3 regions of the Arthrobacter sp. PL16 genome follow, and region 3 is predicted to be linked to each of the others. Evidence: predicted binding sites of a transcription regulator. Region 3 holds the regulator's gene; each other region holds the start of a gene.
The links. The regulator HrcA, encoded in region 3, represses chaperone genes, less so after heat shock. The targets are predictions, from matches to a motif close to TTNGCACTCGNNNNNNNCGAGTGCNAA.
Positions count from the first base shown of each region.

Region 1: the regulator HrcA is predicted to act here: its motif matches at 8,108-8,134, upstream of groES (co-chaperone GroES).
Region 2: the regulator HrcA is predicted to act here: its motif matches at 1,591-1,617, upstream of groL (chaperonin GroEL).

Region 1 is NZ_JAXCIC010000001.1:61,857-72,537, forward strand. Features, by position in the region: gene RCH21_RS00335 (APC family permease) at 1-673, shown strand, start outside; gene RCH21_RS00340 (PhzF family phenazine biosynthesis protein) at 705-1,541, shown strand; gene ybaK (Cys-tRNA(Pro) deacylase) at 1,596-2,090, opposite strand; gene RCH21_RS00350 (HAD family hydrolase) at 2,141-2,857, opposite strand; gene RCH21_RS00355 (THUMP-like domain-containing protein) at 2,979-4,193, opposite strand; gene RCH21_RS00360 (iron ABC transporter ATP-binding protein) at 4,203-4,961, opposite strand; gene RCH21_RS00365 (iron chelate uptake ABC transporter family permease subunit) at 4,958-5,971, opposite strand; gene RCH21_RS00370 (ABC transporter permease) at 5,961-6,974, opposite strand; gene RCH21_RS00375 (siderophore ABC transporter substrate-binding protein) at 7,007-7,951, opposite strand; gene groES (co-chaperone GroES) at 8,275-8,571, shown strand; gene groL (chaperonin GroEL) at 8,647-10,263, shown strand; gene RCH21_RS00390 (VanW family protein) at 10,450-10,681, shown strand, end outside.
Region 2 is NZ_JAXCIC010000010.1:46,538-57,218, forward strand. Features, by position in the region: gene groL (chaperonin GroEL) at 1-1,432, opposite strand, end outside; gene RCH21_RS15680 (TM2 domain-containing protein) at 1,771-2,547, shown strand; gene RCH21_RS15685 (LytR C-terminal domain-containing protein) at 2,585-3,244, opposite strand; gene RCH21_RS15690 (DUF3263 domain-containing protein) at 3,287-3,592, opposite strand; gene RCH21_RS15695 (uracil-DNA glycosylase) at 3,710-4,540, shown strand; gene RCH21_RS15700 (threonine/serine exporter family protein) at 4,797-6,362, opposite strand; gene RCH21_RS15705 (lipid II:glycine glycyltransferase FemX) at 6,529-7,602, opposite strand; gene RCH21_RS15710 (aldo/keto reductase family protein) at 7,751-8,755, shown strand; gene RCH21_RS15715 (NAD-dependent epimerase/dehydratase family protein) at 8,755-9,609, shown strand; gene RCH21_RS15720 (hypothetical protein) at 9,714-10,181, shown strand; gene RCH21_RS15725 (alkene reductase) at 10,408-10,681, shown strand, end outside.
Region 3 is NZ_JAXCIC010000001.1:688,459-698,073, reverse strand. Features, by position in the region: gene RCH21_RS03205 (PhoH family protein) at 1-283, opposite strand, end outside; gene RCH21_RS03200 (GerMN domain-containing protein) at 736-1,728, shown strand; gene RCH21_RS03195 (16S rRNA (uracil(1498)-N(3))-methyltransferase) at 1,740-2,507, opposite strand; gene dnaJ (molecular chaperone DnaJ) at 2,510-3,640, opposite strand; gene hrcA (heat-inducible transcriptional repressor HrcA) at 3,716-4,729, opposite strand; gene RCH21_RS03180 (DUF3097 family protein) at 4,907-5,758, shown strand; gene RCH21_RS03175 (DUF4870 domain-containing protein) at 5,838-6,254, shown strand; gene hemW (radical SAM family heme chaperone HemW) at 6,362-7,591, opposite strand; gene lepA (translation elongation factor 4) at 7,619-9,472, opposite strand.

The DNA.
Region 1 (10,681 bases), 630 kb from region 3:
GGTCATCTTCTACATGCTGGTTGCCATCTCCGTGGTCACGGTCCTGAGCCCCACCGAGCTGGAAGGCATTCGCGAGGCCGAAGGCGCAGCCCTCCTCGAAGTGGTCCACAAGGGATCGCCGGACTTCCCGATCGACAGGATCTTCCCCTTCCTCGCCGTCTTCGCGGTTGCCAACACCGCCCTCATCAACATGCTGATGGCGAGCCGGTTGATCTACGGGATGGCACGGCAGGGTGTGCTTCCCCGGCAGCTCGGCAAGGTCCTGCCGGTGCGCTGCACTCCCTGGGCAGGCATCGCGTTCTCGACGATCCTCGCCCTCGGCCTGATCGTCTACGTGACGAGCGACCCCGACAGCAACATCGTCGCGAACCTCTCCGGGACCACAGCCTTCCTGCTCCTGTGCGTCTTCACCGTGGTGAACGTCGCCTGCGTGGTCCTACGCCGCAAGCGGGACGTCCACCGCAAGGTCTTCTTCACCTCTCCCGGTCCACTTCCGATCGTGGCCGCGCTCCTCTGTGCGTTCCTTGCCGGCCCCTGGGTGGGGCGCGATGTCGTGCAGTACCAGATCGCCGGTGGTCTGATGGCGATCGGCGTCGTGCTCTGGCTCATCACCTGGCTGATCAACAGGAAGACCAATACCGAGGTCGGGGACCCGACGGCGATCGACGGCTGAGCCGCCGAGGACCGGACGCCGGCATCGCTGTATGGAGATCCTCCGCTACGCGGCTTTCACGCACACGCCCGACGGCGGTAATCCCGCCGGCGTAGTGCTCGACGCCGATCACCTCGACGCGACGGACATGCAGGCCATTGCTGCCAGGATCGGCTACGCCGAAACCGCCTTCATCGTCCGGCGAACGCCTGGTGCCGCGACGATCCGCTACTTCGCCCCGGAGGCGGAGGTGCCCTTTTGCGGCCATGCGACGATCGCCACCGGGATCGCGCTCGCCGAGCGCGAAGGTACAGGGAGGCTCCTGCTCTCCACGCCGGTGGGTCGGATCGATCTCGTCACGGACCGGGTGGGTGATCGCCTGATGGCGTCCCTCGTGACCGTCGAGCCGCGGGTGGAGGGTATCGACGGCGCAGTCCGCGGCCGGCTCCTGCAGCATCTCCGCCTGGCCGAGGGGGACCTGGACGCGGACCTTCCCGTTCTGCTGTCCTACGCCGGCAACGTGCATCCGATCGTGGCCGTCCGCGACGCTGCTGTCCTCCGGAACCTCGACTACGACTACGAGGGACTGAAGGCCCTCATGGCCGCGCAGGGCTGGGGCGCGACGGTCGCCGTCGTGCATCGCACGAGCCCGCTCGTCTTCGAAGCGCGGAATCCCTTCCCGCCCGGCGGAGTGCGGGAGGACCCGGCAACCGGCTCGGCGGCAGCGTCCCTCGGCGCGTACCTCCGGGAACGTGCCGAGGTGGCTCCGCCCGCGACACTGACCGTGCATCAGGGCGGCGACGTCGGCCGGCCCTCCGTGATCACCGTCGGCATACCTGCAACGGGCGGCATGACCGTATCGGGCGGAGCAGTCCGGATTCCACCCTGAACGCCGGTGACCGCCGTCCTGGTCCGGTGGCGGACGTGGCTCCCGGTGGGTCCGTCAGGGCGCTGCGATCGAGGCAACCAGCGCCGTGGTCACCGCGATGAGGTCGGCGGGTGCGAGCTCGACATCGAGCCCGCGCCGGCCGCCGGAGACGAAGACCGTGGAGTGGTCGAGGGCGGATGTGTCGATGACCACGGGAGAGGGCTGACGCTGCCCGATGGGCGAGATGCCACCGACGACATAGCCGGTGCGCCGCTGGGCGGCGGCTGGATCCGCCAGGACCGCCTTGCGTCTGCCCAGCGCAGCGGCCAGCGCCTTGAGGTCGAGCGACCCGCTGACCGGGACGACGGCGGCGACGAGAAGGTGGTCGACACCCACCATCAGGGTCTTGAGGACCCGTGCGGGGTCGACGCCCAGCGCCTCGGCGGCTTCGAGTCCGTAGGAGGACACGCCGTCGTCATGGTGGTACGGCCGGGCGGTGAAGGCGATCCCGGCAGCCGAGAGGGCGGCGAGAGCGGGGGTGCCGCGGGAACCGGTCCAGGTCCTGCCCACGGCGCCTCCTTCGGATAGTGGAAAGCCGTTGCTGGGTAATCTACGCGGTCCTAGGTGGCGGCGCCCCCGCCCGGCGCGGCGAGCGTGTGCAGCGGGCCGTCGTCGAACGCCTCGAGCAGTGCCCGGATGTCCTTGTAGACCTCGACCGCTCCGGCGTCCCGCAATTCCGCCTCGCTCGTACCGCCCGACGCCAGTCCGATCGTGGGGATCTTCAGCTCGGACGCCGCCAGCACGTCCCACACCGAGTCGCCGACGAAGACGGCGTTCCGCGCTTCCAGCCCGCCGGCGTCGAGCGCTGCCTGCAGGATGTCGGGGGACGGCTTGCTGTTCTCGGCGTCGGAGGAGCTGGTGGCCGCGGTGATGGCGTCGTCCGCGTCGATGATGCCGCGGAGGACGCCGAGTTCCTGCTGGGAGGCGGAGGAGGCGAGGACCACGGTCAGGCCGTCCTCGGCACAGCGACGGACCAGCTCACCGGCGCCCTGGAAGGGCCGGAGCGCAGGCCAGTAGGCCGAAAAGATCGCGCCGTGCGTCGAGTCGAGCTCGGTGTCCTGGTCCGGGTCACGGTCCTCCCCGAGCAGGTGCTCGACCAGCTTGTCCCCGCCCATCCCGATGGCCCTGTGGATCTCGGCCAGCGGGACGTCGTGCCCGAAGCGGCGGAAAGCCTGCCACCAGGCGACGGTGTGCTGGTAATTGGAGTCCACGAGTGTCCCGTCCACATCGAACAGGACCCCGTGCCGTTCCGTCGCTGATTCCGTGCCGTCTGCCATGTGTCCGCCTTCCACCCGTCGAAATTGGTTTCCCCACGAGTGTAGGAAGGCAGGGGGAGACCATGCGGTGCATTGTGGTGCTTGCGATGGGCGGCGAGATGTGGCCTCGCCAGGGGCATGGCTAGGCGGACGGAACGGGCTCGACGACGATCGCCACGCGGTCGTCGCCGATGCGCGTCAGGACGAGGGTGGCCTTCTTCCGGCCCTTGCCCGAACCTGTCAGCAGCTGCTTGCGGACCTCCTCGGGAGTGACGGAGGTGCCCCGCTTCTTGATGTCGAGCACGCCGATACCCTCGGAGCGGACCCAGGCCTTGAGCGCCTTCACGTTGTAGGGCCGCACCTCGAGTACGCGGTAGGCGCGGGCGAACGGGGTGTCCGTGTACGTCGGCGCGCAGATGTAGGCGATCATCGGATCCAGGAGGTGACCGCCCAGCTGCCCGGCGAGGTCGGCGACGAGTTCGGCGCGGATGACGGCGCCGTCGGGCTCGTAGAGGTAGCCGCCGGGCTTCCCGACGCCGGCGGTGGGGCCCTCACCGAAATCGGCCGCCGACGCCATTTCCGCCGAACCCCGCGGCCCGATGACGAGGGCAGCCCGGCGCACGCCTTCGCGGCGCAGGGCGTTGAACCATAGCGCCACTTCGGTGACGTCGCCGTCCACCGACACCCACTGTGCCTCGCAGGTGCCCGGGATGGACTCGTGCGGCATGCCCGGCCCCATCTTCACGCCCACCGGCTTCCCGCTGTCGGCAAGTCCCTGCGCGAAGGACAGCGGAGGCGAGAAGGCCTCGGGATCGAAGAGTCGGGACATACCCGACGACGTCGTCGTCCTGCGCGCCGGGTCGAGCCAGACGCCGTCGTACTCCGCCGTGTCGACGAAGGAGGCGTCGGCGTTGACCACGCGCGCGTTCGGGAACGGCATGAGGTTCATCGTCGCCGCGGCGGCTGTCGTCTCGTCGAGCTCGACGGCGGTCACCTCGCGGTCGAGGGTGGCCAGGGCCATGCTGTCCGCGCCCAGCCCGCACCCGAGGTCCGCGACCGTCACGAGGCCGGCGTCGACGAAGCGCTGTGCGTGGCGTGCAGCGACCGTCAGGCGGGTGGCCTGCTCCAGCCCCGCCGTCGTGAACACCATGTGGTCGGCGAACGGACCGAACTTCGCCGAGGCCTTCGCCCGCAGCCGCGACTGGGTGAGGGCGGCGGCAACCACTTCGGGGGAGTGCCCGGCCTTCCGCAGTTGCTCCGTGAGGCGGAGGCTGTCGGCTTCGGTGTAGGGGCCGAGGGAGTTCAGCAGCTCCCAGCCCCCAGGAGTCAGGATGTCTGCGATGTTGTCCGGGGCCATGCGGCCAGCCTAGGCGAAGTACACGCCGATCCTGTTGCCGCGGATCAGCTCCACCTGGATGTCCACGTCGTAGACGTCGCGCAGCACCTCCGGCGTCATGATCTCCTCGGCCGTGCCCTGGTGGATGAGGGCGCCGTCGCGCATCGCGATGATCGTGTCGGAGTAGCAGGACGCGAAGTTGATGTCATGGATGACCAGCACCACGGTCTTCCCGAGGTCGTCGACGAGCCGTCGGAGCAGGCGCATCATGTCTACCGAGTGCTTCATGTCGAGGTTGTTCAGCGGCTCGTCCAGCAGGATGAAGTCCGTGTCCTGCGCCAGCACCATCGCGATGAAGGCGCGTTGCCGCTGTCCTCCCGAGAGCTCGTCGACGAACCGGTCTGCCAGCTCGGTCATGTCGAGGTACTCGAGCGCACGTTCGATGTGCTCGCGGTCCACCACCGTGGGTCTGCCGCCGTTGTGGGGGAAGCGGCCGAACCCCACGAGGTCGCGCACCGAGAGCCGGACGGTCAGCTGGTTCTCCTGGCGGAGGATGGACAGCGTGCGGGCGAGGGTCTGGCCGGAGGTCGTGCTGACGTCCAGTCCGTCGACATGGACCGTACCGGCGTCCAGCGGCAGCAGCCTGCTCATCATCGACAGCAGGGTGGATTTGCCGGCACCGTTCGGCCCGATGATCGAGGTGACGCCGCCCCGCGGGATGGTGGCGCTGACGCCGTCCACCACCGTGATGGCGCCATAGCGCTTGGTGGCGTTGTCGAGGGTGATCACCGGACACGGCCTTTCAGGAGGAGGGCGAGGAAGACGAGGCCGCCGGTGAACTCGATGACGATGCTGAGCGCGGTGTCGAAGGCGAACACCTGCTCGAGGACCAACTGGCCTCCGACGAGGGCGATCACGCCGAGCAGGACCGCGATCGGCAGGACGACGACGTGGCGGAACTGGCTGCACAGCTGGTAGGCGAGCGCCGAGACGAGGAGCCCGAAGAACGTCGTCGGACCGACGAGGGCGGTGGAGACGGCGACCAGCACGGAGCAGATCACGAGCACGAGGGTCACGGTGCGCCGGTAGTCGACGCCGAGACCGACGGCCGTGTCGCGCCCCAGCGCCAGGACATCGAGGCGGTGCCGCAGGCGCCACGCCGGTACGCAGAGTCCTCCGACGGCGACCGCAGAGATCAGCAGCAGGGTGGGGTCCACGCGGTTGAAGCTTGCGAAGAACAGGTCCTGCAGGATGATGTACTCGCTCGGATCCATGAGGCGCTGGAGCAGCGACGAGGCGCCGCGGAAGAACACGCCGAAGACGATGCCCACCAGCAGGAGCAGGTGCAGGCTGCGTCCACCTCCCGTGAAGAGCCACCGGTAGAGCATCGAGGAGAAAGCGACCATGAGGGTGACTTCCACGGCGAAGCGGATCGGCGGGCCGAGCGTCAGCAGCGTGGAGGCGCCGAGGGCGAAGGCCAGTGAAGTCTGGATGAGGATGTAGAGGGCATCGAGCCCCATGATCGACGGCGTCAGGATCCGGTTGCCGGTCACCGTCTGGAACAACACCGTCGACACCCCCACGGCGACGGCGACGAGCACCATGGCGCCGATCCGGTTGAGTCGCCGCGGCAGGACGTAGGCGAGGTTTCCCTCGAGGCCGACGAGCAGGAAAGCCGCCACGAGGGCCGCGGCGGTGACGCCGAGGACCACCAGCCAGACTCGCGGAGGAAGCGTCCGCACGGGTCTCCGTGCCGTCTGCACGACGGCGGCGGGAAGGGCCCCTGTCCTACCGCGCACCGGCGGTCCTCCTCACGAGGAGCGTGATGAACAGCGCGCTGCCGACCACGGAGACGATGACGCCCACGGGCACTTCGTAGGGCAGGCGGATGACCCGGCCGAGGATGTCGCACAGCAGGACGAAACCGGCGCCGAACACGGCGATCCAGGGCACGGCCCTGCGCACGTTGTCGCCGATGAGCAGGGACACCAGGTTGGGGACGATCAGCCCGAGGAAGGGGATGGAACCGACCACCACGACCACCACGGCGCTGATCAGACTCACCAGCACCAGTCCGAGGTTCATGGTGCGGCGGTAGTTCAGGCCGAGGTTGGTCGTGAACTCCTCGCCCATCCCGGCCACGGTGAACCGGTCCGCGCAGATGTAGCCCACGACGGCGAGGGCGGCGACGATCCACAGGAGCTCGTAGCGGCCGCGGATGACGCCGGAGAAATCGCCGATCATCCAGGTGTTCAGGGTCTGCAGGAGATCGAAGCGGTAGGCGAAGAAGGTGGTCACAGCCGAGATGACACCGCCGAGCATGATGCCGACCAAGGGGACGATCAGGGTGTTGCGCAGCGGGATGCGGCGGAGCACGACCAGGAACAGGGCGGTCCCCGCCATGGCGAAGAGGGCGGCGACGACCATTTTTCCGACGATCGGAATGGCGGGCAGGAGCAGAGTCGCCACGAGGATGCCGGCCGTGGCGGACTCCACCGTGCCGACGGTGGACGGCTCCACGAACCGGTTGCGCGCCATGAGCTGAAGGATGAATCCCGCGATACTGAGCGCGACACCGGCCAGGATCACGGCCAGGGTGCGCGGGATCCGGCTCACGAGGAAGGTCTGCCAAACCGCGGCGTCTCCCGCGAGGAGATCGGCCGGTGAGACGTCGGACACCCCGACGAAGAGGCTGATGAGGGCAAGCAGCAGCACGGCTCCGGCGGCCAGCCACAGGGCGGGCGGTCGGACGGAGCCGTGCTGCTGTGCCGGTTGCTTCGACCGGAACATGAGTGTTGCCAAGAGGTACCTGCCGAGGGGGAGCAGTGTGCCGATCAGGCCGCGACGGCCTCGTTGACCGCGGACACCATCGCGTCGAGGTTGTTCAGGCCATAGCCGATCAGGTACCAGCTCGCGGAATCGAGGTAGGTGACGGCGTCGTTCTTCACGGCGTCGGTGCCGTTCACGAGTTCGTTGTCCAGGACGGCTGCACCCGCCGCGCCGGCCTCGCCGACGGCGGCGTCGCGGTCGATGACGAACAGGTGCGCGGGATTGACATCGGCGATGTACTCGAACGAGACGGCCTCACCGTGGGTGCCCTCGGACTTCACGTCCGCGGCGGGCTCGACGCCCAGGACATCGTGGATGAGCCCGAAGCGCGACCCGGACCCGTAGGCCGTTACCTCGCCCGCACTGGTCAGCAGGACCAGGCCGTTCCCGGCGGATGCAGCGGCCTCCTTCGTCTCGCTGATCCCGGTCTGGAGGTTCGCAAGGCGCTCGGTCACTTCGTCCTCGAGGTCGAAGATGCGGCCGAGTGCTTCGGTGTGCTCGGTGAAGCTGGCGATCGGGTCGGCGGCATCGACACTGAGGTCGATCGTCGGTGCGATCTCCGACAATTGGTCATAGGAGTCGGCCACGCGGCCCGAGATGATGATCAGGTCGGGCTCGGCGGCGGCGATCGCCTCGAAATCCGGTTCCTTCATGGAGCCGATGTTCGCGGTGTCGCCCCCCTCGTAGTCCGACAGCTGGGCGGGCAGGGTTCCCTGCGGTACGCCGGCGACGTCGACCCCGAGTGCATCGAGCGTATCGAGAGCGCCGAGGTCGAAGGTGAAGACGTTCTGGGGGTCCACGGGTACTTCGGTGGTTCCCTGCGCGTGGTCGATGGTGACCGAAGCGGCTGTTGTGGGCTCACCTGCCGCTTCGGAGGATCCACCGCATCCCGAGAGGGCAAGGGTGGCCGCGGCGGCGGCGGAGAGGACGGCGAGTCGCACATGTGCCATGGATTGGCTCCGGAAGGTAAGGGCCGGGCAGGGCCGGCGGTGGAAGTAAGGAGTGCCTTACCTTCTCGAATGTAGAGGGAAGCCGGTGAATTACGCAAACGAAGCGTGACCTATTTGATGGATGGCAGCCGCCCGCGGTGGCGGAATCCGCAACGGCTGGCACTCGCCTTGACCGAGTGCCAGCCGTTGCATACAGTCAGGACTGGCACTCACTCCCTGTGGGTGCTAATCCCGAGGGAAGCGTTCGCCGGCACCGCGACGACGGTTCACGCCCAGCCCGACGGCCTATATTCCATTGGTATCGAACGCAAAGGAGAGCCCGAGTGTCGGTCTCTATTAAGCCCCTTGAGGATCGTATTGTTGTCCGCCCCCTCGAAGCCGAGCAGACCACTGCTTCCGGCCTCGTCATCCCGGATACGGCCAAGGAGAAGCCCCAGGAGGGCGAGGTCGTAGCAGTTGGACCGGGTCGCGTCGACGACAACGGTAACCGCGTCCCCGTCGATGTCGCCGAGGGCGATATCGTCATCTACTCGAAGTACGGCGGAACCGAGGTCAAGCACGGCGGCCAGGAGTACCTGGTGCTCTCCGCCCGCGACGTCCTCGCAGTCGTCGTCAAGTAGTACCCCGAACGGAGAAGCCCCGGCCCGCGATGGCCGGGGTTTTTTCTCGCTGCACAAGCCTGAAAGGAATCAACAATGGCAAAGCAGTTGGAATTCAACGACGCCGCCCGCCGTGCCCTCGAGGCCGGCGTGGACAAGCTCGCGAACACCGTCAAGGTGACGCTGGGCCCCCGTGGACGCAACGTCGTGCTCGACAAGAAGTGGGGCGCTCCCACCATCACGAACGACGGCGTCACGATCGCCCGCGAGATCGAACTCGATGACCCGTACGAGAACCTCGGCGCTCAGCTGGCCAAGGAAGTAGCCACCAAGACCAACGACGTCGCCGGTGACGGAACCACCACCGCGACGGTCCTCGCCCAGGCTCTCGTCAAGGAGGGCCTCCGCAACGTGGCCGCCGGGGCCGCACCAGGACAGCTCAAGCACGGCATCGAGGTCGCGGTCGAGGCCGTCGCCAAGCGCCTGCTGGAGAACGCCCGCGAGGTCGTCGGCCAGCAGACCGCGAACGTCGCGTCCATCTCCGCCCAGAGCACCGAGGTCGGAGACCTCCTCGCCGAGGCTTTCGAGAAGGTCGGCAAGGATGGTGTGATCACCATCGAGGAGTCCTCCTCCACGCAGACCGAACTGGTCCTCACCGAGGGCATGCAGTTCGACAAGGGTTACCTCTCGCCGTACTTCGTGACCGACGCGGAGCGGCAGGAAGCCATCCTCGAGGACGCGCTCATCCTGATCAACTCGGGCAAGATCTCGTCACTGCAGGAGTTCCTGCCGCTGCTGGAGAAGGCCCTGCAGGCAGGTAAGCCGCTGTTCATCATCGCCGAGGACATCGAGGGCGAAGCGCTCTCGACGCTCGTCGTCAACAAGATCCGCGGAACCCTGAACGTCGTCGCCGTCAAGGCTCCCGGCTTCGGTGACCGCCGCAAGGCCATGATGCAGGACATCGCCACCCTCACGGGCGCGCAGGTCGTCTCGCCGGATCTCGGCCTCAAGCTGGACCAGGTGGGCCTCGAGGTGCTCGGTTCCGCTCGCCGGATCACCGTCACCAAGGATGCGACCACGATCGTCGACGGCACCGGCAGCGCGTCCGACGTCGCCGACCGCGTGGCGCAGATCCGCGCAGAGGTCGAGCGCACCGACTCCGACTGGGACCGCGAGAAGCTCCAGGAGCGCCTCGCGAAGCTCGCCGGCGGAATCGGCGTCATCAAGGTCGGCGCAGCTACCGAGGTCGAGCTCAAGGAGAAGAAGCACCGCATCGAGGACGCCGTGTCCTCGACGCGTGCGGCTCTCGAAGAGGGCATCGTCGCCGGTGGCGGCTCGGCCCTGGTCCATGCCGGCAAGGCACTGGACACGGATCCCGACGTGCTGGCACTCGAGGGCGACGCGGCCACCGCTATCGGCCTCGTCCGCCGCGCCCTGGCCCAGCCGCTGCGCTGGATCGCCGAGAACGCCGGACACGAGGGCTATGTCGTCGTCGCCAAGGTCTCGGACCTCGAGGTGGGTCACGGCTTCAACGCCGCGACCGGCGAGTACGAGAACCTCGTGGACGCCGGCATCATCGACCCGGTGAAGGTGACGCGCTCCGCACTGCGCAACGCTGCCTCCATCGCCGCGCTGGTACTCACCACGGAGACCCTCGTGGTCGAGAAGCCCGAGGAGTCCGACGGCGCAGAAGGCCACGGCCACTCGCACTAGGACACGGGGGCTTCTGGCCCCATCGGCAGTTTCAGAAGCACCCCGGCGCATACCCGCGCCGGGGTGCTTCTGTGTCCGAAGCTTCCAGTGTCGGGCCCGGCGTCCGTGACGGCCCACAGCCCTGTGCCGGCTGCCGATGTACTCCCTAGCATTGTGGAACGACGACGCTCAGAAGGAGGGGGAGGCGTGGCACGACGACTGTTCGGCGAGATATCGCCGCTGACCTACCGCATCGCGACCGAGCGGATGATCCTGCTCAGGCATGTACGGAACCTGCGGCAGAAGGGCACCCTTGCGATGACGCGGCCGCAGGAGGAACTACCCGTCACGGTCTACCGGCATTCCTCGTTGATCCGGCGAAGGCTCGGCAACGTCGACACGGAGTTGCAGGACAACAAGGCGATGAGCCTCGGTCTGA
Region 2 (10,681 bases), on a different contig from region 3:
CGTTCAGGCCGTGGCCGGCGGGCAGTCCGCGAACCTTGTCGACGACGACGCCGGGCTCGAGGCCCGCGTTGAAGGCGATCTGCTTCAACGGGGCGTCGATGGCAACGCGGACGATGTTCGCGCCGGTTGCCTCGTCACCCGTGAGCTCCAGGTTGGCGAATGCCTTCGCGCCAGCCTGGATGAGGGCAACGCCACCACCGGCGACGATGCCTTCCTCGACGGCCGCCTTCGCGTTGCGGACGGCGTCCTCGATGCGGTGCTTGCGCTCCTTGAGCTCGACCTCCGTAGCGGCGCCGGCCTTGATGACTGCAACGCCGCCGGCCAGCTTGGCCAGGCGCTCCTGCAGCTTCTCGCGGTCGTAGTCCGAATCGGAGTTCTCGATCTCGGCACGGATCTGGGCCACGCGACCGGCGATGGCGTCGGCGTCGCCGGCTCCTTCGACGATGGTGGTCTCGTCCTTGGTGACGACGACCTTGCGGGCGGTACCGAGCAGGTCGAGCGTGGCGGTCTCGAGCTTGAGTCCGACCTCCTCCGCGATGACCTGACCACCGGTGAGGATGGCGATGTCGGCGAGCTGCGCCTTGCGGCGGTCACCGAAGCCCGGAGCCTTGACGGCGACGGACTTGAACGTGCCGCGGATCTTGTTGACCACGAGGGTCGCGAGTGCTTCGCCTTCGACGTCCTCGGCGATGATCAGCAGCGGCTTGCCGGACTGCATGACCTTCTCGAGGACAGCAACCAGGTCCTTCACATTGCTGATCTTCGAGTTGACGATCAGGATGTACGGATCCTCGAGGACAGTCTCCTGGCGCTCGGCATCCGTGACGAAGTAGCCCGAGATGTAGCCCTTGTCGAAGCGCATGCCCTCGGTGAGTTCGAGCTCGAGGCCGAAGGTGTTCGACTCCTCGACGGTGATGACGCCTTCCTTGCCCACCTTGTCGAGCGCTTCGGCGATCAGGTCACCGATCTGCGTATCGCCGGCGGAGATGGACGCCGTGGCGGCGATCTGCTCCTTGGTCTCGATTTCCTTGGCCGAGGCGAGGAGTTCGTCGATGACGGCCTTGACGGCCTTCTCGATGCCGCGCTTGAGGCTCAGGGGGTCCGCTCCGGCCGCGACGTTGCGCAGGCCTTCCTTGACGAGGGCCTGGGCGAGCACGGTGGCGGTGGTGGTTCCGTCGCCTGCGACGTCGTCCGTCTTCTTGGCGACTTCCTTGACGAGTTCGGCGCCGATCCTCTCGAACGGATCGTCGAGCTCGATCTCCTTGGCGATGGACACGCCGTCGTTCGTGATGGTGGGCGCGCCCCACTTCTTCTCGAGCACGACGTTGCGACCACGGGGGCCGAGCGTTACCTTGACGGCATCAGCGAGGATATTGAGGCCTCGCTCGAGGCCACGGCGGGCCTCTTCATCAAAAGAAATGATCTTGGCCATAACGGCGTAGGTCCTTTCGGGGACGGTTGCATTTCAGCACATGATGCTTGCCTGCGTGTGGTGCCCGCGACGGCCGGGCAGCGCCTGAACGATCTCTTTCACGTTCCGGCTCCACCCCCACCACACAGGTTTGCCTGCTTCACCCACCACGCACAGCTTTAGCAGTCTGCGCGCGCGAGTGCTAACTCAATAATTAGCACTCCCACCCACTGAGTGCAACCTGTTGCAGCGCGTCCCGGCACCTCCTCCCCAGAAGGATCGGGCACGATCAGTGCCCGCCATGGCGCCGATTCCCCTCAGGGCATAGGTTGGGCGGACCACAAGCAACAGGAGGCATCGTGTCGACGCCAGCAACCGGCCCTGACAGCGGAAACCACGACGAGCAGGGCATGGGAGGCAAACCCGTCGGAGACGATCACCACACCCCCGCACCCGAGGCGGACGCAACGAGTACGGACGGATCGGGGGCGACCCCCGCGAACCCGTATACCCCGCCTTACTCCGCTACCCCGCCCTCGTCTCCCGAGGACTCCGCGGATCCGGGCACCCCTGGCGAGGGCGCTCCCGGCCAGGGTGGGGACGACGCCCGCAGCGGGCAGAGGCAAGGCACCTACGGACATGGCAACTATGGCGGAGGGTACGGACAGGGCACGTCAGGTCGGGGCAGCTACGGCCCCCCTGCCGATGCGCACAGTCCCTACCAGCCGAACCCGTATCCATCGCCGCCCTCCCACCAGGGACCGTACTCCCAGGGACCGTACTCCCAAGGCCAGTACCCACAAGGCCAGTATCAGCAGTCGCCCTCCGCTCAGGGTCCTTACAATCAGGGCGGGTACAACCAAGGGCCCTTCGGGCAGCCCTACGCTCCCCAGAAATCACGCGTGGTGGCGGGCATCCTCGGCATCCTGCTGGGATCCCTCGGCATCCACCGGTTCTACCTCGGCTTCACCACCATCGGCATCATCCAGATCCTCATGTCGACGGTAGGAGCGATCTTCACCTTCGGCCTGAGCGCCATCGCTGCGGGTATCTGGGGACTGATCGAGGGCATCATGATCCTTGTCGGGACCGAGCAGTTCCGGAGGGACGCGAACGGTATCCCGCTGAAGGACTGATGGCAGACCTCGGTTCGTCACCGGCAGAGAGCCGGGCCTACTGGAACTCGGGGCCGAGCACTACGGAGATGTCCGGCGAGATGTCCGGGTTGTCGACGGAATCCGAGATCCCGAGATCCGCTGCCACCGCTTCGGCACTGGCACGCTGCGCCTCGCCGTTGTAGAAGACCACCGAGGAGTCGAGAGGGGCGCCCGCCCAGTTGCCGGGAAGTGCTGAGCTCCAGCCCGCAGATTCCAGACGCCCGGCCGCAACACTGGCCAGGCCCGGCGCGCCGGTACCGTTGAGCACATTCACGGTCTGGGCGAGGTCCGCGTTCCCCGCGGGGTCCGCGCCGCTGGACGCCGTCGGCTCGTTGTCCGGCTCCTTCGTGGAACCGTCGTCGGGCCCGCTCGTGGAGCTCGCACTCGAGTCCGGGGCTGCCTCGGCCGATTCCGGGGGATCCGCCGTCCCTCCGGCCGGCGACCCATCGGCGCTCGAGGAGGCTGAGGTCATGGAAGCACCGTCGCCACCGGCGAAGAGGCCCAGGCGCGGGAGGATGAAGTAGGCACCCAGGCCGATCAGCAGGGCCAGGATCCCGACAGTGATCTTGAGCGCGAGGCCGCTTGACGAAGCGGGGACGAGCCGCTCGCGGTGGACACCCTGGCGCGCCGAAGCCTCCGGGACCTTGTCGAACTCGTCCCGCGGATGGTCTGTCATGGGTGAGGGGAGATCCTTCGTTCGTCGAGGGTGCGGGCAGGTCTAGATGTCCGCGCCGAGACGGCGCGCCGAGCGGGCCTTCTGGCGGGTCGATCGCAGGCGACGCAGCCTCTTCACGAGCATCGGATCGTGTGCGAGCGCTGCTTCCGTGTCGATGAGCGCATTGAGCAGCTGGTAGTAGTGCGTGGCAGACATGTTGAACAGGTCGCGGATCGCCTGTTCCTTGGCGCCCGAGTACTTCCACCATTCGCGCTCGAGTGCGAGCATGCGCTGCTCGCGGTCGCCCAACGCCAGCCTTGGATCCTGTCCGGAGGCCGGGCCGTCTACATGCCGCTGTGGTTCCGCCATGTCCGCTCCCGCCTTCCGTTCTTCGCCTTCTCGCACACGTGTCACCCCATGGTAGAGGGGAATTACACGCGTGTCATTCGCGGTAACCCCCGCAGTCCGGCACGTCAGAATGGGGGCATGGTCCACGACGACGGCGCACTCTTCGATCTTCCTGCAACACTCCCCGACAGGGCGTCCAACCGCCGAGCCGGCCCGCCGGGAAGGCCGGGGAACACTGCTCCCTCACCCAACGAGTCGGTCTTCCCGTTCGCGGCACCGGCCTCGATCGGTGATCTGGTCAGTCCCGATTGGGCCGCAGCACTCGAGCCGGTCGAGCCCGTCCTGCATCAGCTCGCAGCGTCCCTCGCCTCCGACCTCGACGCGGGGCACCGCATCCTGCCCGATGCCCGGGACATCCTGCGGGCTTTCACCACACCGCTCGACAGGGTGCGGGTGGTCATCGTGGGTCAGGATCCGTATCCGACCGCCGGCCACGCGGTCGGCCTGAGCTTCTCCGTGCATCCCTCGACGCGGCCGATCCCCCGCAGCCTCGCCAACATCTACCGCGAGCTGTCGTCCGACACTGGCTCCCCCGTGCCGCCGTCGGGCGATCTCTCCGGATGGGCGGAACAGGGCGTACTCCTCCTCAACCGCGTGCTGACGGTCCGCGCCGGCGAGACCGCATCGCACCGGGGCCGGGGGTGGGAACTCGTGACGGACGCGGCCATCCGGGCACTCGTGGCTCGGGGCGGTCCCCTCGTCGCCATCCTGTGGGGGAAGGATGCTCTCCGCCTGAAGCCCCTGCTGGGCACCACGCCGACGGTCGAGTCCGTGCACCCGAGCCCGCTCTCGGCCTCACGCGGCTTCTTCGGGTCGCGGCCCTTCAGCCGTGCCAATGCGTTGCTGGTGCAGCAGGGCGCCGATCCCATCGACTGGTCGAGGACCTCGGCCGGTCCTAGCTCGGCGTAGGCCCGTGACGAACTGGCGCGGCGTAGGCGCGTGACGAACTGGCGCGGCGTAGGCGCGTGACGAACTGGCGCGGCGTAGGCGCGTGACGAACAGGCGCGGCGTAGGCGCGTGACGAACAGGCGCGGCGTAGGCGCGTGACGAACAGGCGCGGCAGCACATCGCCCGGCCGGGAGGAGGACCGGTGGCCGCTGCCATCAACAGAACCACGGCGCAGAGCCCCCGGCACAGCAGTGCGAGCCGTCGGACGCCGGCGTCCCTAGCGCCGCCGGTTCCGCTGTCTCTCGTCGGAACTGAGCCTGCGCGTGAAGGGTCGGGCGAGGTTGTCACCGAGCACCACTCCCGCCGCGATCGCGAGCACCACGGTCAGCGCGTTGAAGAGCCCCAGGGCGCCGTCGTTCACCACCTGGGAGTCGAGGGTGAGCATGTACATGGACCGGAAGATGGTCAGCCCCGGGTAGAGGAACAGCACCGCGGGTACGGCGACGACGAGCTGTGGAGCCCCGAGGCGCAGGGCGACCACGCGGGAGAGCGCCCCGATCAGGATGGCGGCGAGGGCCGGGGCGAGCCGATACCCGACTCCCGCGGCCGTGGCGCTGATCAGGAGCAGGTACCCCGCGACGGCGACGAGCGACGTCGGGATCACCAGCTTCACGTCCGTCTGCTCGGCGATACAGATCATTGCCACGGCGATGAAGGTCAGCACGGCCACCACCGGCCACGGATATTGCGAGCCCGATGACTCGAGGACCTCGAGGGGCGGTATGCCCAGCGCGTTCCCTGCCACGAGGGCGACGGCGATACCGGCGACCAGTGCCGCGAAGATCAGGACTGCCGAGAGGAAGCGGCCAGCAGCTGTGACCGGGAACCCGTTGATGGCGTCCTGTGTGGCGGACACGAGCCGACCCGTCGGCAGGAGCAGGAGGATGCCACCCACCACCACGAGCGCAGGGGCGATCGGTACCTGCATCCACCAGAACATCATGGCGATCAGTGTCACGAGGACCGAGCAGGTGGCCACGGCGAAGAACTCCGGGACACGCCACTCGCCGAGTTTGCGGCCCACCAGGTCCACCAGGATGCAACTCACGAAGCCGATGAGTGATCCGAGCGGCGTTCCGCCGACGAAGGCGACGATGGCCGCAGCGAAGATGCCGAAGGCCGCGGTGACCATCCAGCGCGGGAAGGGTTTGGGTCGGTGCGTTATCTCGTCGAGCCGTTGCGCCGCCTCGGTCCGTGAGACGCCACCGCCGGCGATGTCCGACACGAGCCGATGGATGGCCGTGAGCCCGGCGTAGTTGTTGGTCCAGGAACGCACCACGCGCAGGACCGTTGTCGGAGTCTGGTCCTTGGCCGAGTAGTTCAGCACCACCGACTGGTTCGTGATGTCCACTTCGATGTTCTCCAGCCCGAAGGCAGCCGTCACGGCGATGATGCTCGTCTCCACCTCGAGCGCACCCGCTCCGTATCGGAACATGGTCTCGGCCAGGTTGAGGGCGAAGTCGAGCGCCTTGCGCGCGCTCGCGTCGGGGCCGCCCACGTGCATCATGGGGTTCGCGTAGGGACTTCCCGCCAGGCGTTCGACGATGCTCATCGCCTGGGTCGGTGGAGCCTCCCCCTGCACCAGCCGGCGCAGCATGGTGCGGGCGGCGGCGTTGGAACGGCCGGACGGTGGAACGCTGTGCGGGGTGGTGGGCAGCGCATCGGTAGGGCGGGACGCTGGTCGTCGCTGGCGACCCTGCTGTGCTGCCTTCGGCTCCGCCTTCGGGCGTTTCGGCGGGGCCGGCACCCGAGGGCCCTTACCTCCACCGGCAGCGCCCGCCATCTTCTTCTTCTCGTTCTCGGACGGATCGAAGGGACGCTTGATCACGGGCAGGGCCTCCGCCACGGGCGAAGGGTTGGTGGAAGGCGATCGGCCGTCCCCAGGTGTGGAACCGTCTTTCACAGCCGCCTTTCATGCGTGCTTCACCGCAGCAGTCCGCGATGGTAGGTCAGTAGAACGGCTGGTGGGTGCGCCGCCAGTGCACCTGGCGCGCAACACGTTCAGCGATCGTGTTCCACACACGATACTTCCAGCCGCTGACCACGAGGTCGTAGCAGCCGGCATAGTCCGTGACGGTCTTGGTGAAGCTCGTCTTGAACAGCCCGAGCCCGTGGTGCGGGTGGCTCGTGTCCTTGAGCTGGTCGCTCGGCGGGGTGCCGCAGAAGTCGTACTCGACAATCCCGAACTCGTCCTTGAGATCGTTGATGGCTGTCCATTGGACGAGGTGCGAGTCGCCGTACTGGGTACGGCCGGGACGCGACCCACCGTCCTTGTACGTGCCCTTCGAGCCGTAGTTGATGACGAACGCGCCGACCGAGGGCTGACCGTCCTCATGGACGAAGTAGAAGCGGCCCTGGCCTGCGTCCACGAAGTTCTGCCAGAAGCGGCTGTAGTACTCGAACGAGCGCATGCGGGCGGCGGATCGGTCTTCGATGTGCGACATCAGCGAGTACATGGCGCGGAACGTTTCTTCGGTCGGCTCCATACGCTGGACCTCGACGCCCTCGCGGATAGCCCTGCGGACCGCATTGCGCCCGCGGGAGTGCAGGTTCCGCAGCAACTGGTTGGACTCCGGCGTCGTGTCCAGGATGGCCGTGCTGTCATTGGGCTGCAGGTTGAAGGTCTTGACGAGTCCGGCCGCGCGGAAGGCCTCGCGCACCTCGGGGCCGTCGACGAGGTCCGGTTCGACCTTGATGGCGAAGACACTGTGCTTCTCCCGCCGCGCTAGGTCGGCGACCGCCTGCGCCGCTGCGGGCACGTGGGCCGCCTCGGTGACTGCCGGGCCCTTGATGAGGTACCACAGCGCCCCGATCAGGGGCACCTTCTTCTCGAGGATGAGCGTGTGGCTGGTGTACCCCCCGCCCTCGATCACCACGAACCTCGGCCTCCAGCCGTGGTGGGACTTGACCTCCGCGAACGCTGCGGACTGGAGCATGTTGCCCCCGCCGGGGTTCGCCGTGACGAGCGAATCCCAGTCCTGCTGCTCTGTCCCGGTGGCGAAACGAGCGCTGAAGTGGACCAAGATTCCTCATTCACTGGTGGGCGGCAACGGAAGGACGCCCTCAAGTCTAGCGGCTGCACATCACCCTCCCGCGTAGCATGACAGGAATGTTGCCTGAGTGAACGGATTGCCCTGTACTCGCCTGATCAGGGTGGTTAGCATCAGGATCATGGACTTCAGATATCTCGGAAACAGCGGACTCAAAATCTCGGAAATCACCTACGGCAACTGGCTGACGCACGGCTCCCAGGTCGAGAACGACGTCGCCACACAGTGCGTCCGCGCCGCGCTCGATGTCGGCATCACCACGTTCGACACCGCTGACGTCTACGCCAACACGGCTGCGGAGACCGTCCTCGGAGAGGCGCTGAAGGGCGAGCGCCGCCAGTCGCTCGAAATCTTCACGAAGGTCTGGGGGCCCACCGGGCCCAAGGGCCCCAACGACGTCGGACTCTCGCGAAAGCACATTATGGAGTCCATCGACGGGTCGCTGCAACGCCTGCAGACCGACTACGTGGACCTCTACCAGGCCCACCGGTACGACTACGAGACGCCCCTCGAGGAGACGATGCAGGCGTTCGCCGACATCGTGCGCCAGGGCAAGGCCCTGTACATCGGTGTCAGTGAGTGGACCGCCCAGCAGATCCGCGACGGGCACGCCCTCGCCAAGGACCTCGGCTTCCAGCTCATCTCGAACCAGCCCCAGTACTCGATGCTGTGGCGCGTCATCGAGGGCGAGGTCGTGCCGACGTCGGAGGAACTCGGCCTCTCGCAGATCGTCTGGTCCCCTGTGGCCCAGGGCGTCCTGACCGGCAAGTACTTGCCGGGCCAGCAGCCTGAACAGGGCACCCGAGCCTCGGATGACAAGGGTGGCGCCGACATGATCAAGCGCTGGATGAGCGATGACGTCCTTTCCGGCGTCCAGAAACTGGCGCCCATCGCCGACGGCGTAGGTCTCACCATGGCGCAGCTCTCCATCGCCTGGGTACTGCAGAACAGGAACGTCGCCTCTGCGATCATCGGGGCGTCACGGCCGGAGCAGGTGGAATCGAACGCCGTCGCCGCCGGTGTGAAGCTCGAGGACGACGTCATGAAGGCGATCGACGACGCGATCGGCGACCTCGCCGAGACCGACGTGGCGAAGACCGTCTCGCCCGAGACGCGCCCCGTCTGATGGCGGACCTCACAGTCGCGGTCACCGGATCGAACGGCAAGCTGGGGCGCAGCGTGGTGCGCGGACTGCGCGGCGCCGGCCACACCGTCCTCGAGCTGGATCAGTTCGGGGAACGCAGCCCATCCTTCCTCCGGATCGACCTGCGCGACTACGGGCAGGTGATCGATGCCCTCCTCGGCGTCGACGACATGCACACCGGACTCGACGCCGTCGTGCATCTGGGCGCCATCCCGGCCCCCGGCCTCCAAGCGGACTCGGCGACCTTCCACAACAACATGGCGGCCACCTACAACGTCTTCCAGGCATGCAGGCGGGCAGGCATCAAACGAATCGTCTACGCCTCGAGCGAGACAGTGCTCGGCCTGCCCTTCGACACCCCTCCGCCCTACATTCCGGTGGACGAGGAGTACGCGGCCCGGCCCGAGAGCACCTATTCCCTCGTCAAGCACCTCGAGGAGCAACTCGCGATCGAGCTGGCCCGCTGGGACCCGGAGCTGAGCATCACGGCGCTGCGGTTCTCGAACGTCATGGATCCGGAGGACTACGCCGAGTTCCCAGCCTTCGATGCCGATGCCCTGGCCCGCAAGTGGAATCTGTGGGGCTACATCGATGGGCGTGACGGCGCACAGGCCGTGGAGCGCGCCCTGCAGAACGCGGCGCCCGGCTTTGACCGTTTCATCATCGCGGCAGCGGACACCGTGATGAGCCGCCCAAGTGCCGAACTGGCCGCCGAGGTCTTTCCCGGAGTCCGGGTGACGCGGAAAGTGGGCCGGCACGAGACCCTCCTGTCCATCGACAGGGCCCGTCGCCTCCTCGGATTCGAACCCATGCACAGCTGGCGTGACCACGCCTAGACGTGCCGAGTCCTGCCCGGGCGACGGCGCCGACTGTCGCCCGGGCAGGATCATCAGTAGGCTGATGATCCAAGGATGCACAGCACCGACGAAAGGCAGAGAAGATGACAGAGAACCTTCCCGATGAGGAACTGACTATCGTGGGCGAGGAGCCCGAGGTGCCTAATGATTCGCTTGCCCCCGAAGCCTTCGACCCGGTCCTCGAGGGCCAGCCGGACAGCTACGAGGATGCGGCTGAGCTCAACCCGGACCGCTGGCAGGAGGATCCACTCCTGCAGGACGAGCCCGGCGCCACCGAGACGGGCGACGACGAGAGCGACTTCGACGAGAACGGCGTCTCCGGCGTCGGCGAGGAAGGCGTCCTCAGTGACCAGACCCTCCGCGAGGAGACGGCCGAGGCCCGCTACCGGCACGGGGACGAGCAGTATCCACCGGAGGAGCCGATGCTCGGCGAAGCCGCGGCGGACGTCGACTTCGGCATGATGGAGGACGACGAGGTCGATGCCAGCGATGATCCGGCGAATCGCGGCGGATCGCCGCTCAACGCCATGGACGAACAGGACATCAAGTAACGTCCGTCGCCGTCCCTCCGCTGCAGAAGCCCCGGGTCCAGCCCGGGGCTTCGTCATGTTCGCACCCGGCCACGCCAGGGTGCCGCCGCCCGGATGCCACCTGGCTCGGGCCGCACGCGCGCCTGATCGGCTACGTGACACCGAACACAGCCGGAATAGCACCCGGTGGCGCCCGGTTACCGAACAGTAGAACCGGCTCGCACCCCGATCAGGAAAGTAGGAACATATGAAACTGTTCTCCCCCCTCACGCTCGGCACACTGGAACTGCCCAACCGCGTCGTCATGGCGCCCCTGACCCGCGTCCGCTCCGGCGATGCCGGTATCCCCGGCGACATCGTCGTCGAGCACTACCGCCAGCGCGCCTCCCTTGGCCTGATCGTCAGCGAGGGAACCTACCCGAGCCACGCCGGACAGGGCTTCCCCGGCCAGCCCGGTCTCGTCGAGGACGAGCAGCTCGCCGGCTGGAAGCGCGTCACCGATGCCGTGCATGCCGACGGCG
Region 3 (9,615 bases):
TGACCAGCTGCTCGAGCACCTGGGGGGAGACGGTTGCGTTGTTGCTGGCCATGGTGCGGATCTCGCCGACGAGGCGCTCCGTGCGCAGGACGTCCGCGGACGGTCCCGTGATGGTGAGCTCGTTCCCTCTGGCCTGGAGGCCGACGCCGGGAAAGGAATCCTCGATCAGGCGGAGGGCCTCGTCATTGGACCCGAGCGCCTGCACCATCTGCTCGGTCGAGTCGAAGATGAAAATCCTTGAGTCCAGCCCTGCTGCGTTGATGCCTGTTGAAGATTCGCTCATAGCTCGGCCGTCCGGCCTTCGATCGCCCCTCGTTCGAGTAGTCGTCCTGATGTGGTGTCGGGTCCGCCCTCCGGCGTGGCCGTTCTTCTCGAGCAGGCCGCACCAGCAGTGGCAGAAGCCTCAATGTTACGGCATACCGTTTATGTCAACAGGAGCGGACCCGTCTTGATTCCCTGGCCGCGGGCGTCGGACGGGTGTGTCCAGTCGTCCTGAGCTTTCGTCGCAATTCCGCAACGGCTTCGTATCGATCAGGTTTCAGTCAGGCAGAGGACTCTTTTCGGTGCGGACCGACCCCCGGCCCTGTGCCAAGCTGAATCAGGTCCGGCGAAGTCACGCCGTCCATCGACGGTGCCGGTCCCTATGTGGTCGGTGAGGACGCCGACCTCCGATGACCTGAATTCAAGCACCTCACTGGAACCGCGCCCGCATGCGCCTGACGAAAGGGGTCGAGCATGAGCCAGCACGACCCCCTCCGGAAGAACAGGTTGGGACTGCGCGGGATACTCCTGGTGTCCGGCGGCGTCCTCGTCGCAAGCAGCATCTTCTTCCTGCCCGACACCGGCCTGCTCCCGGGCAGCGCTTCGACGACGGACCTCGCGCAACCATCGCTGACGGCCGCGTCCAGCGAGGGGACCGATGGATCCTCCGACGCTGCCGTCCGGAAGCAGGGGGCCGCTGCCGGTCCCGCCGACGCGACCCAGCCGCTGCTGCCCGTCTACTGGCTCGGCGAGGTCGAAGGAACGGACCGTCTCTTCCGCGAGTACCTCGTCTCTCCCGCGGGTGCAACGGGCGATCCCATCTCCGAGGCCGTGCAGGTGATGACGGAGGGGCAGCCCCTGGACCCGGACTACCACTCGCCGTGGCGCCCGGCCTCGAGCGTGAGCTCCTCCATCTCGACCAAGAACGTGATCACCCTGGACATCTCCTCCGACTCGGTATCGAAGCGACTCGACGAGGACGAAGCGCGGCTCGCCCTGCAGCAGCTGGTGCATACCGCTACGGCGGCCGCCGCCCATGGCGGCCTCATCGCGGGAGGCGAAGCGAGCTCGGTCGTCGTCCTCGTCGACGGGGCAGCGAACTACCGGGCTTTCGGTGCCGTCGATCTCGGCGGGGAATGGACACGGGACCCGTCGGCGCTCGCGCCCGTGTGGGTGATAGACCCCCAGGAGGGGGTCGAGCACGACGCCGAGAGCCTGACCATCCACGGCGTCGGCCCCGCTACGGATGATTCGCTCGCCTGGCGCATCGACCGGAGCGTGGACGGCTCGGCCGCCGGAGACACCAACCTCTTCCGGGACGGATCCGTGGACATCTCGCCGCAGGACGGTGTGCCAGGCGCCTACTCCTTCTCGGTGACACTCCCCCCGGGTCAGTACGCAATCACCGTTTCAACGCCGTCCGGCAGCGGCACGGCCGAGGACTCGAAGACCATCACCATCCGCTAGCGGCCGCGGTGCTACCAGCGTCCCAGCAGGTGGTTCAGCAGGACGAGGGCCGCCGGACCGGCCGAGGACGACCGCAGAACGTGCGGCCCCAGGCGGGCCGACTCGGCACCGACCGCGCGCAGCTTCTCCAGCTCCGCGTCGCTGATGCCGCCCTCGGGTCCGACGACGACGGCGGTCGACGACGCGGCGGCAAGGCCACCGGTGGCACGGAGAGCGTCAATCCGGTCTGCGAGCGAGGCATCGGCATCCTCGTGGAGGACGACGACGCGATCGACGGATGCAGCCCATGCAGCCAACCTGGTGGTATCCATCACGGGGTGCACCCCGGGCACGAACGAGCGGCGCGACTGCTTGGACGCGGCAGCCACGAGCGATACCCACTTCTGCCGGCCCTTCTCCGCCTTGTCCCCACGCCACCGAACGATGCACCGCTCGGCGTGCCACGGGACGACGGCGTCGACGCCGAGCTCGGTGGCCGCCTCGACGGCCTGCTCGTCGCGGCCGCCCTTGGCCAGGGCCTGCACGAGCACGAGGCGGTGCAGCGGGGCCGGGTCCTGGCCCGCGGTCTCGATCATCAGCTCGATCGTTCCCGTACCCACGGCGGTGATGATCCCGCCGAGCCTGTAACCGGCGCCGTCGGAGACGTCGACCGGCTCTCCCACGGAGAGCCGGCGCACGGTCGCCGCGTGGCGTCCCTCGTCACCGCCGAGAACGAAGACACCGCCCGGACGCGCCACACGGACGTCCTCGCCCGACCCGAAGAACAGGGGACGCGTCATCGTCAGCGGTTCCCGAGTCGCTCCCGCAGCCGCGCGAAGACGCCGGACCCGCTGCTGGCCAGCTGGCCGTCCGTGTATTCCTCGCCGCGAAGCTCGGCGAGCTTGCGCAGGAGCTCCTCCTGCTGGTGATCGACGTTGCGCGGGGTCTCCACGTTCAGGTGGATGCGGAGGTCTCCCCTGCCCTGGTTGCGGAGGTGCGTGACACCGAGGCCCCGGAGCGTCAGGATCTCGCCGGACTGCGTCCCCGGCCTGATGGTCAGTTCCTGATCGCCGTCGTACGTATCGAGGCGCACGGAGGTGCCGAGTGCAGCGGCAGTCATCGGCACGCTCAGCGTGACGTGCAGGTCGTCGCCATCGCGCAGGAAGGTGGAGTCGGTGTTGACGCGGATCTCGATGTAGAGGTCACCCTGCGGCCCTCCTGCTATGCCGGCTTCGCCCTGGCCGCCCAACTGGATGCGGGTACCGGTACTGACACCGGCGGGGACCTTGATCGTGAGGGTGCGGCGCGCGCGGATTCGGCCCTCGCCACTGCACTCGTGGCAGGGGCTCGGGATCACGGTGCCGTAGCCCTGGCAGGTGCCACAGGGAGCGCTGGTCATGACCTGGCCGAGGATGGAGCGCACGGCACGCTGCACCTGGCCGGAGCCGCCGCAGATGTCACAGGTGCGCGGCGACGTGCCGGGCTGGCAGCAGGACCCGTCACATGTGGGACACACTTCGGCGGTGTCGACCTCGATCTTCTTGTTGGTGCCGAAAACGGCGTCCTTGAGATCGATCCGGACGTTGATGAGCGCGTCCTGGCCGCGGCGCGTCCGGGATGGGGCACCGCCCTGCTGGCCGCTGCCGCCGAAGAACGTCTCGAAGATGTCCTGGAAGGCGAAGCCCGAGCCCGAGTAGCCGGAACCGTATCCCGTGTCCGTCCCGTTCTCGTTGCCCGTGGTGTCGTAGACCCGGCGCTTCTGCGGGTCGGACAACACCTCGTAGGCGCGCGTGACGAGCTTGAACTCCTCGGCTGCGTCGTCTCCGGAGTTCACGTCCGGGTGGAGCTTGCGGGCGAGCTTGCGGTACGCCTTCTTGATTTCCTCCCCGGTCGCGCCCTGCGCCACACCGAGGACCTCATAGTGATTACTCACTCCTGCACATCACTTCCTGTTGGAAACTTCTGTCGTCTGCTCGCCGGCGAAACCGGCGGAGATGCGGGGACGCCGCTACTCCTCGAGGATCCTCGAGAGATAGCGGGCGACGGCGCGCACGGCGGCCATCGTCGTCGGGTAGTCCATCCGGGTGGGACCGAGGATGCCGAGCTTCGCACCGGCGTCCGGTCCGTAACCCGTCGCCACCACGGAAGCCCCGGACAGGCCACCGTAGGGATTCTCGCTTCCGATCCTGACCGAGATACCACGGGCGTCGTACTCCATCTCGGAGAGGAGCCGAAGCATGACGACCTGCTCCTCCAGTGCCTCGAGGATCGGGCCGATACTGAGCGGAAAATCGCCGGTGGACCGCGCGAGGTTGGCTGTTCCCGCCAACAGGATACGGTCCTCGCGGCCCAGGCCGGCAAGCTGCTCCAGCGCCTTGACGATCGTACCCCCGTGGGCCCTGAGGGCGGGGGGAAGCTGGGACAGTGCAACGCCGAGCTCGCCGGGGAGCGCAGAGAGCTTCACCCCGGACACGGCGGAGAGTATCCGCTGCTTGATCTCCGCGAGGTCGCCCTCCTGGATGTCGGGATGCGTGCGCACGATGCGCTGCTGCACGGTGCCGTTCGTGGCGATCAGCACGATCAGGATCTGCTGCGGTGCCAACAGGACGAACTCGATATGCCGGACCGAGGCACCCCCCGAGCGGGGGAACTGGACGACCGCGACCTGATTGGTTAGCTGCGCGAGCAGCCGAACGGTCCTGTCCATGACGTCATCGACGTCCTCCGCCCCCTCGAGCAGGGTCTGGATGGCCTTCTTCTCCGGCGCCGAGAGAGGCTTCACCTCGGAGATGCGGTCAACGAACAACCGGTAGCCCTTGTCCGTGGGGATGCGGCCTGAGCTCGTATGCGGAGCGGCGATCAGGCCCTCCTCCTCGAGGACGGCCATGTCATTGCGGATCGTTGCCGAGGAGACCCCGAGGTGGTGACGGTCGACAAGGGCCTTGGAGCCGACGGGCTCCCGGGAATGGACGTAGTCCTCGACGATGGCCCGGAGTACCTCCAGGCGTCGCGGTTCACTCACTCCTCAAGTCACCTCCGGGTTTGTTCCTACCTCACGATCAGGCTGTCCGGGTGGTTCCGAGCAGTTAGCACTCGACACACCCAAGTGCCAAGTCTAGTACGTCCCCACCGATTGTTAGTATTGGCAACCCGGGCCGCGGCAGACCGTCGGAGCCCCTGTTGGAAGGACGCGCTCGGGATGGACTACGGGTGGGGAGCACAGGACATCTCGGCTCCGAAGCGGGTGGACCTGCCCGATGTGCCTGTCGAGAAGGACATGGTCCTCGAGGATGTCCAGAGTGGCTTCGTCGGCGCGGTCGTTCGGGTCGAGAAGTCCGGGGGCCTGCACGTCATGGTGCTCGAGGACCGGAGGGGCAAGCAACGCAGCTTCCGGCTCGGCTACGGCTTCCTCCTCGACGGCAGGCCCATCCACGTCGTCGCCCCCGTCCTGGTGCCCGTTGCCGTCCCGACGCGAACGGCGTCCGGCAGCGTCCGGGTGGAAGGAGCCCGCGCGAGGACCGCCCGGGCGAGCAGGATCTGGGTCGAGGGCCAGCACGACGCCGAACTCGTGGAGAAGGTGTGGGGTGACGACCTACGGCTCGAGGGGATCGTCGTCGAACCGCTGCACGGCGTCGACGACCTCGAAGGGGCCGTCCGCGCCTTCGCACCCGGCCCCACGAGGAGGCTCGGGATCCTCGTCGACCACCTGCTGCCCGGGACCAAGGAGACGCGCATCGCGCAGAAGGCCATGACCGTGCCGGGTGCGCGGAATCATGTCCTCATCGTCGGACATCCCTACGTGGACGTGTGGCAAGCAGTGAAGCCGGGCGCCCTCGGCCTCGACGCCTGGCCCGTCGTGCCGCGCAACCAGGATTGGAAGACGGGCATCCTGGCCGGGCTCGGCTGGCCCCACCACAACCAGGCCGCCGTCGCGCACGGGTGGAAGCGCATCCTCTCGAGCGTGAGCACCTACTCGGATCTCGAGCCGTCCCTGCTCGGTCGCGTCGAAGAGGTCATCGATTTCCTGACTGCTCCGCCTGGCGCAGCCTGAGGCTTTGCAGTCGAGCCACCACGTATCCTTGAAGCACAGTCACGGCGGAGGAGTTCCGCCAGCCAGCAAAGGAATACCGTTGTCCAATACCGCCGACCACCAGCACCACGGACGGGGCGAGTCCCGACCCGCGTTCGAGGGCACGCCGGCCAACGCCCTCCCCCTCACGGCGTCCGAGGATCGCCAGTTCGCCACCCTGGCGCACTTCGGCGGGATCCTGGGCTTCATCCCGTCCCTGCTGATCTTCCTCATCTTCAAGGACCGCGGCCCGTTCACGGCGCAGGAGTCGAAGGAAGCGCTGAACTTCACGCTCCCGCCGACGATCCTCGCCCTCGTAGCCTGGTTGCTCTCACTCGTACCGGAGATCGGCGGCATCTTCGCCGTTCTCAATGCGCTGATCTGGGTCACGATCACGATCCTCTCGGTGAACGCAGGGATCCAGGTAAACCGCGGGCGGCCCTACCGCTACGCCCTGAACCTGCGCCTGATCCGCTAGGCCGCGTCAGGCCGTCGACCGGCCGGCCTGATATCGGCGGTGGCAAAGCGCTCTCCTATCCCTGCGACAGGTCCTGTCCGTCAGGCACGCGTGCGGGATCCTGTCCGTCAGTCGGGCAGGAGCCGGCGCACGACGGCGTCGGCCAACAGGCGGCCCGTGAAGGTCAGGATCACGCGGCCCGCGAAAGCGGCAGCAGGCTCTACGAGGCCATCGGCGATGAGCCCGGCAACGGCCTTCCTGCCCGACGGCGTCAGCGTGTCGGTGCCCAAACCCTCCCGCAGACGGACTCGAAGCATGACGTCCTCGACGTAGCGATCGCCGGCGGACAGGACCTCCCGCCCCGCGGCAGGTGATCTGCCGTCGCCCAGAGCGTCGGCGTAGGCGCGTGGGTGCTTGACGTTCCACCAGCGGGTACCACCCACATGGGAGTGCGCCCCCGGGCCGGCACCCCACCAGTCACTGCCACGCCAGTAAGCGAGGTTGTGACGGCACTCGTCGTCGGGCGTCCTCGCCCAGTTGCTCACCTCGTACCAGTGCAGGCCTCCGGCCGTGAGCATCTCCTCGGCGAGGGCGTACTTGTCCGCGTGGTCGTCGTCGTCGATGGGCGGGACCTGTCCACGGCGGATGCGCGAGGCAAGCCGCGTCCCCTCCTCGATGATCAGGGCATACGCGGAGATGTGGTCGGGACCGTAGGACAGTGCCGTGGACAGCGACGTCCGCCAGTCCTCGAGCGACTCACCAGGGGTGCCATAGATGAGGTCGAGGCTCACCCTCAGCCCTGCCTCCCGGGCCCATTGCACCGCCTGCGGCACGCGTTCGGGCGCGTGCGTCCGGTCGAGCACGGCCAACACATGCGGCACTGTCGACTGCATACCGAAGGAGACGCGGGTGAAGCCGGCGTCGCGCAGGACCTTGAGCGAGTCCGGTGTGACGGAGTCAGGATTTGCTTCCGTCGTCACCTCTGCGTCCGGCGCGAGCCCCCAGCGGTTCCGGGCGGACCGGAGGATCGCTGCGAGATCCTCGGCCGGAAGGAGGGTCGGCGTGCCACCGCCGAAGAAGACCGTGGACAGCGGCCGGGCGGGGACGCCCGATGCCTCGAGTGCGCGTTCACCGAGCTCCAGCTCGGCAAGCACCGAGCCGGCATAGGCGTCCTGTGATGCGCCGCCACCCAACTCCGTAGCCGTATAGGTGTTGAAATCGCAGTAACCGCAGCGGACTGCGCAGAACGGGATGTGGACGTAGAGACCGAAGTCCCGCGCTGCGGCGCCGCGTGCGGACTCCGGCGGCAGCACCCCGTCCTCGGGTGCTGGCAGGCCGAGCGGGAGGGCGCTAGGCACGACCCGCCTCCTTGGAACTGTTCGGCGTCACTTCTTGGATTTGTCCTTCGACTCGTCCGACGACAGAGCCGCGATGAAGGCTTCCTGGGGCACTTCCACGCGTCCGACCATCTTCATGCGCTTCTTGCCCTCCTTCTGCTTCTCGAGCAGCTTGCGCTTACGCGTGATGTCGCCGCCGTAGCACTTGGCGAGGACGTCCTTGCGGATCGCCCGAATGCTCTCGCGGGCGATGATGCGCGCCCCGATGGCGGCCTGGATCGGCACCTCGAACTGCTGGCGCGGAATCAGCTCACGGAGCTTGCCCGTCATCATGACGCCATAGGCGTAGGCCTTGTCACGGTGGGTGATGGCGCTGAAAGCGTCCACCTGCTCGCCCTGCAGCAGGATGTCCACCTTCACGAGATCGGCGACCTGGTCACCGTCCGCCTTCCAGTCGAGCGACCCGTATCCGCGGGTCTTCGACTTCAACAGATCGAAGAAATCGAAGACGATCTCCGCGAGCGGGAGCCGGTACCTGATTTCGACCCGCTCCTCGGACAGGTAATCCATGCCCCCGAGGACGCCCCGGCGCTGCTGGCACAGCTCCATGATGGCGCCGATGAACTCCGACGGCGCGAGGATCGTCGCGGACACCATGGGTTCGCGTACCTCGGCGATCTTGCCGACGGGGTATTCGCTGGGATTGGTGACCTTCAGGGCGCGCTTGTCCTCGAGGGTCACCTCGTACTCCACGTTCGGTGCCGTTGAGATGAGGTCGAGGTTGTACTCGCGCTCCAGCCGCTCGCGGGTGATCTCGAGGTGCAGCAGGCCGAGGAAGCCGACACGGAAGCCGAATCCCAGCGCCGCCGACGTCTCGGGCTCGTACACGAGGGCGGCGTCGTTCAGGGTGAACTTGTCCAGGGCGTCACGCAGCACCGGGTAGTCGGTGCCGTCGAGCGGATAGAGACCCGAGAAGACCATGGGTTTCGGATCCTGGTACCCGCCCAGGGAGGTGGCAGCCGGCTTGGCCAGGTTCGTGACGGTGTCACCGACCTTGGACTGGCGGACGTCCTTCACACCCGTGATGAGGTAACCGACCTCGCCTACCCCAAGGCCCTTGGACGGCTTCGGCTCGGGCGAACTGACGCCGATCTCGAGCAGTTCGTGGCTCGCCCGGGTGGACATCATCTGGATGCGCTCTCGCGGGCTGAGCTTGCCGTCGACGACCCGCACGTAGGTGACGACGCCGCGGTACGTGTCGTACACGGAGTCGAAGATCATGGCACGGGCAGGAGCATTCGGGTCACCGGTCGGCGCGGGAAGATCGCGCACGATCTTGTCCATGAGGGCCTCGACGCCGACTCCTGTCTTGCCGGACACCATGAGGACGTCCTCGGGCTCGCCGCCGATGAGGCTCGCCAGTTCTGCCGCGTATTTCTCGGGCTGGGCAGCAGGGAGGTCGATCTTGTTGAGTACCGGGATGATGGCGAGGTTGTTCTCCATCGCCAGGTACAGGTTGGCCAGTGTCTGCGCCTCGATACCCTGCGCCGCATCCACCAGCAGGACCGCGCCCTCGCAGGCGGCGAGGGACCGCGAGACCTCGTAAGTGAAGTCCACATGGCCCGGCGTGTCGATCATGTTGAGGGCGTAGGCGGTGCCGTCGACCTCCCAGGGAAGGCGAACGGCCTGCGACTTGATGGTGATGCCGCGCTCCCGCTCGATGTCCATCCGGTCGAGGTACTGCGCCTTCATGTCCCGCTGCTCGACGGCCCCCGTGAGCTGGAGCATCCGGTCGGCCAGGGTGGACTTCCCGTGATCGATGTGGGCGATGATGCAGAAATTCCTGATGATCGCCGGATCGGTGGCGGCAGGCACCGGCGCGGTGCGGGCCATGGGTGACACGTGCGTTCCTCACTTTTACGGGACAGGGTCCGGCATGCTGCAACCAACCGGGCCGCCCTAGTGGACAACCGGCGCTGGTCCGCGCCGTTTCGCTTCCCTTAGTCTCCCACGACGCCGGACAGCCCCGGCAATCGGGCGGGATC